Regions from separate parts of the Bacillus sp. AK031 genome, predicted to be linked through region 1. Evidence: riboswitches for the same ligand, from Rfam matches in the RefSeq annotation. Region 1 holds a riboswitch; the other holds the start of a gene.
The links. A riboswitch is a leader RNA that binds a small molecule or an ion and turns the genes downstream of it on or off. The one in region 1 is predicted to bind cobalamin.

Region 1 (3,214 bases):
ACACCTATTCCCCCGCCATTTTTACTCAGGGTGGAGACATCAGTGTTAGAGTCATAGATATTGCGTAAGTCATCTTCCACTGTATCTATGAAACAACTTGAGAGCTGGCCGTAACTTTTCCCGGCGTTCGCCAATGTCGGGGTCGCGACTGTCATGTATAAGTTGGAAAGCGCCCAGTAAGACTCCTGGATCAGTTTCAGCCGCTTCTCTTTCGGTTCATTTGCCAACAGGGTCATCGCGATGATCATGAACCGTTCCTGCGGAAGTTCGATAAATTCCCCGCGGTGCGACTTGGCCAAATACCTCTCAGCGAGCGTCACAATCCCTATGTAAGTAAACAGCTTGTCCCTTTCAGGATCGATGATGGTTTCGAGATAATCAATTTCTTCTTTGGAGTAACTCTTCAGGAGCCGTTCATCATAAATTCCCATTCTCTCCAGTATGTTGATTAAGTGATAAAGCGATCCGTACGAACGATCTCCTCTTTGGAAAGAACTTAAGCGATACAATTTTTGCAAATAGATTTCCGATGCTGCAAACGTCCAGTCAGGTTCACTGCTGCTGATCCTTTCAACTGCTGACAGGATCAGCGTGTTCTCAAGCTGGTCGATAGACAAATCCTGTTTTACTGCGAGCGTTTGAGAAACTTTTTCCTCATATTCGCAGAATGAAATGATTTGATGGTTACGTTTTAAACTTTCCAGTAGCCGTACTGTCCTCTGATGAAGCGTTTCTGTTATTACTGACATGGTTGTTCCTCCTTATTATCGATTAATGGGATCTCATTTCCAGCCTGCGCTGCTTTCTCACCTTGGCCGTTTTCAACAATCTCTCCTCTTCCTCTGATTGAGGACTGACTCCCGGAACCGGGGATGGCATTCCACTTTCATCCTTTGCCACCATCGTTAATATGGAAGTGGTGGTAAGGGTCCTGGTCCCTTTTTCCAAATCTTCACTCTCCACTTTCACAAACACTTCCATCGAGGTCCTGCCTGTGGAAATGACACATGCCTCCAGGGTCAAAATATCACCCACTGTCGCTGATGATAAAAAATTCACGGTATCAATCGAAGCTGTGACGACAACTTTCCTGCTGTGTTTCATTGCGGAAATCGCTGCGATCTCGTCAATATAGGACAAAACCGTGCCGCCAAATATGGTACCCATATGATTCGTGTTGGGCGGCAGTACCAGCCGGGTTACAATTGTTCTTGATACATCTGATGATAATGTTTGCATGTAAATGCTCCTTTTCCGTTTGTATGGCTGCTTACAAGCGAGAAATGGGAAATAAAAAAACCCATCACAAAGGATGGGTTTTAAACGTTGATATACTAATAGACAAATAGCAGGCCTACCAATTTACCCTCGTTATACCTTCCCAATTCCCGAAGAAGATAACACGCTATAAATATGGCAGGTCTCCTGACTTGTGCTTCATTCTACTTTAAGTCCTTCCCGTCTCTTTTGAAGACAGTGGCCGTCACTTATTTCGTCAGCACTTACAGTTGCGGGGACAGTTCCGGATTCTCACCGGATTCCCTATTAAGTCTATATAGACACCTTATTTATCGGCATACACAATATGTAGTTATAATAATATTAAACGAACACATAATATTGTGTTCTCTTTTTAGATGATAAATGAAATGCAGGCGGAATACAATAGATTTGATTCATAAATTTTATAATGATGAAGATATACTAGTGTCTTATGAATGAATAATCGAGGCAAGACTGTTGAAGCATAATCCCTTATTGATCTGAAATAGGCTAACATTTCAGGCGCAAAGTGGGACGATTAAGAAAAGGCGTAACCCAACATAAGGGTTGCGCCTTTTGACTTTCATTCGACATATTCCGAGGCGTGCCTGTCACACTCAGTTACGCACGATAATAAATACCGCATACGCAATATAAGCAATGACCAGGAAAATCCCTTCAAATTTCCCCACTTTGAAATTTGTCCTTGAGAAGATGAGCAGAAGCCCGGTGAGAATGATCATAAGCAGAACATCGATGAGAATTTTACTGTCAATCTGCAAAGGAGATATGACCGAGGCTGTTCCCAGGACAAATAAGATATTGAAGATATTGCTTCCTACAATATTTCCAATTGCAATATCACTTTGTTTTTTGATTGCTGCTGTAATCGAAGTAATGAGTTCTGGAAGCGATGTCCCTACCGCTACAATTGTAAGGCCGGCCAATGTTTCACTCATGCCAAATGACAGAGCAATTTCGGTGGCATTGTTAACGACGATGTCGCCGCCGAAAATAATGGCAGCAAGCCCGCCAATGGTCAGTAGTATGTTTTTCCACCAGGAAACCGGTTCCGAAGGAGAATGCACCTCTTTCACCTTGTCCCTGCTGTGTCTGGCAACTTCGAATATATAATAGAGAAAGACAGCAAAGAACAGCAATAGGATCAAGCCGTCGCTTCTGGTGATGATGTTTTCGCTCAGCGACTGCAGCCCGATATCACTGACTAATATCAATAAAGCGATACTCGCCAATAAAGTAAACGGTATTTCTTTCCGTATTGTTTCATTTTCAACTTTTAATGGATTCAAAAGAGCTGTCAATCCAACAACAAGCGTTATGTTGAAAATATTGCTTCCCACAACATTTCCCACCGCTACTCCGGCACTGCCCTCTAATGCAGCCACAATACTTACTGTTGCCTCAGGTGAACTTGTTCCGAAAGCGACAATGGTTAAACCGATTAATAAAGGGGAGACATGAAGCGCCTGGGCAATTTTTGAGGATCCTTCCACAAAGAAGTCAGCACCTTTTATCAAAAGAGCAAAGCCCAGTATTAACAAAATATAAGCCATCGCCTTCCTCCTTTCCTCAATAAAACATTCAGCTTCAGTTTACCCTGAATATTGGGTTGTATCACATAAATAACCAAATCGAATTTAATTACTGGCTTAAAGACCATTAAGGTATTGAACACTGTTTTCCGTAACACATCTATACTCCTAAAAAAATCAGCGAGTGTTCATTGGAAAAGGAGCAGTAATTCTTTTAGATTAATCAGATTGCACCTCTATTACTATTTCAGCCTCACATCTTTCTTAATATTTATAACTTTCCAATTCTATTATACTTTAAAATCATCCCCACAAAAATAGTCAGCAGTCGTGTAATCAATAACTAAGTTGACCGACGTCTGATCTTCTTCTTAAAAATGTCTTTACACCTAGTTATA
Region 2 (3,214 bases), 710 kb from region 1:
AATGATAAATAGCTTGGGTAGTTAGTTTGCGGTCGGGAAACAGAAGCTGAAACTCTCTGATACTTCTTAAGAGAGCATTTTCGAATGTTTCGTGTTCTCCGCAACTTGCACATTGGAAGCGTTTATTGTTTTTAAAAATTGCAAATGCCCTGCATATTTTACAATAGACCCCCTTTTGAAGGTGATCATAATAATATTCCGGGAACATCTCAAATGGATTTTTTGTTTGATGCAAAGAGACTATTTTCTCAGCTAGTCTTGTGTTTTTTTCTTTCAATGCCGGCTGTGGTATTTCCAATTTATTCAAGAATTGATTGAGCTGGGTTGGGAAGATAATAGATTGATTTATCGGAGCTTGATAGAGGGTGAATTCAGGGTTGATAAAGATAACATAGGCTTCTACAATATAATCTTCTTTGAGGAATTGCAGTAGCTGACGGAGCAAAGTGGCACTCCTTTGTAATTGGTTAAGGGGATTTTTATATTCTTTTCCATTAGATGCCGCAAAGAGTTTATCTGAGTCCAGGTAGAAGTCTCCTTGGAAATTCTTAATTTCTAACAAGTGGATAATGCCTTCAGAAAGTATCAATGTATCGATTTGAAAGAAAGATTTGTTAACCTCCAGCAGCAAGCCGTTCAGAAAATGCCGACTATCATACAGATGATGTGATAGCAGATCAAAATTCACCTCTCCCTCATATCCTTTTTCAAGGTTTGAATAATGTAGTTTGTCTTTTTTGGATAAAATCATTCTCGTGTTCAAACTTCTCATAGCCAATAATTCATCAGATTCAGTTCGACTTTTTAGTAACATTTTCCACCTCCGCTATTTATTATACTAAAGTCTATTCTAATAAAGAAAGATAAAAGTAAGACCTCGTACTCCTCTTTCCTTACAACCTCAAATACTATATTCATAGATTCTTAGTTTGGCAGGAATAAAGACCATGGTTAAAGAAATAAATTGAATACTATATAAAAAGTTTTGAAGGGTGATAGCAATGGAAGAAGTAACAAAAGCAATTCAAGATGGATATCCCGAGGATTTCGCATGGTGTTATGGCTGCGGCCGGATGAATGAACATGGCCACCATTTCAGGACAGGCTGGAATGGGGAAAAGACCGTGACGATCTATGAGCCAAAAGAAGAGCATATGGCGATGCCCGGCTTTATATATGGCGGACTGGTAGCTTCATTGATTGACTGCCATGGGACCGGTTCGGCAGCGATTGCCTTGCATCATAAAAATGGGCACCAAATAGGTGATGAAGCAGAAACTCCCCGCTTTGTGACCGCTTCTTTAAATGTGGATTTCATAAAGCCTACGCCTGCTGGAGTTCCCTTGAAAGCATATGGCAAGGTACAAGAGATTCATCCAAAGAAATGGAAAGTTAAAACGGAAGTGTTTGCCGATGGCATTCTTTGCGCCCGCGGCGAAGTGACGGCTGTCGTCATGCCGGCTTCTTTTAAACAAAATTGAAAAACAGGAAACTACCTTTCTTTGATTGACAATTTCTGCAACTTTCACTATGCTAAAGATAACTGAATACGGAAAGAATAGGTTTGATTTACTGAAAGAATAGAAGTAAATCATTAAAAGGGAAGACCGGTGAAATTCCGGCGCGGTCCCGCCACTGTATATGGGAGTTTTCTATTAAAATACCACTGTCCAACGATGGGAAGGTGATAGAAAGCGTTGATCATGAGCCAGGAGACCTGCCTATTTTTGACGCCATTCGACCTACGCGGATAGGGAGGTGTACAACGTTTCTGGCATTATGCTGTCTTGCGTAATGACATCGGAATCATACAATGTACACACATCTCTTAGAATAGGGGTGTATTTTTTTTGCTTAAAATAAAACATAGGGGAGAGTTTGCAATGAATAAGGGAATTATGCAGCGTTTGGCGGTTCTATTTACCGTGCTCATGCTCGTTGTTGGCAACCTGGCGTTCGTTCAGCCGGCTGCTCATGCTGCTGCACTTGATAATGCAGTGACAATTAAGGCGATTGATGAAAACGGCGAGGTTGTTTTACCATTGACGGCCTTGGAGATAGAAGAAGGGGATACGGCTTTTGATATATTGAAGGAAGCCGGTGAGAAAAACAATGCAGAAATCCAAGCAACTATGGGTGAATACGGGGCTTTTATTTCTGGCATTGGAGGAGCTTCTCCAACAGGGGATGCTTACTGGTCTTTCAATATTAATGGAGTAAGTGCACAGGTCGGTGCTTCTACACACCAGGCTGTAGGCGGTGACCATTACCTGTTTGCTATTACAGAATGGCCAAATCCTTCTGTAACAGCCAAAGTATCTGTCACTGGAAAAGATGGAGCTGAAATTATTTCTGCAGAACCAGTAGAACTGATGCAAGGAGCCAGTGCATATGGCGCTTTAATCCAGGCGGCTGCAAAACATGATGTATCTGTACAAGCGACTGTTGATAACACATTCTTTACGTATATCAATAATGTCAACAATACAGATCTTGGTGCTAATGATTATTGGAGTGTCGGTGTTAACGGCAGTGGATTGAATACAAGTATCGTCGATTATACGATCCAGCCGGATGATCACGTACAATTGACACTTCAAACATATGAACCGCCGACTGATCCAGACCCGGAGGAGCCGGGCGAACCGGAAGAACCATCTGAGCCAGAAGAGCCGGTAGAGGAAGCAGATCCTGTTACAGATGAAGTCATCAATGAAAATGTTGCAAATATCTTATCATATATGAAAGCCAATAACGTTTCTGTTACATACGGAAACGAGTGGTGGGTGTGGGGACTAGCGAATACCAATGCAGAAATCCCACCTTCTTATGTTACAAGTGTAAAAGAAAGAGTTAAATCGGCAGAAGGAAACTTCAGAAATATTTATGATTTGGAAAAAATCATCATGGGATTGTCGGCAGCAGGCAAAAATGCAACCTCTATAGAGGGGTATGACCTGGTAGAGGCATTAGTCAATCATGCCAGCTTAGAAGATCCAGCAATCAATATGAACATCTACGCACTGCTGGCAGTCGATAGTGGACAATACGAAACACCTGAAGGCTTCAGAGAGCAACAAGTGGAAGCCATCCTTGAAAATGAACTGCCAGGCGGCGGCTGGAGCTTCTTCGGTTCTACTCCAAGCCCCGATATTACAGGAATGGCATTGGCTGCATTGGCCCCTTACAAGGAAGAGGCTGATGCAGGAGCAGC

Region 2: another riboswitch for cobalamin. It lies ahead of M1E09_RS00220 (DUF4430 domain-containing protein); the one in region 1 lies ahead of M1E09_RS18600 (acyl-CoA thioesterase).

What each region holds. Positions count from the first base shown of each region.
Region 1 covers NZ_CP096424.1:3,633,696-3,636,909, forward strand. The annotation lists gene M1E09_RS18595 (ribonucleoside-diphosphate reductase subunit alpha) at 1-749, opposite strand, end outside; gene M1E09_RS18600 (acyl-CoA thioesterase) at 772-1,239, opposite strand; cobalamin riboswitch at 1,399-1,582, opposite strand; gene M1E09_RS18605 (calcium/sodium antiporter) at 1,881-2,837, opposite strand.
Region 2 covers NZ_CP096424.1:43,761-46,974, forward strand. The annotation lists gene M1E09_RS00210 (nuclease-related domain-containing protein) at 1-814, opposite strand, end outside; gene M1E09_RS00215 (PaaI family thioesterase) at 1,002-1,481, shown strand; cobalamin riboswitch at 1,544-1,739, shown strand; gene M1E09_RS00220 (DUF4430 domain-containing protein) at 1,884-3,214, shown strand, end outside.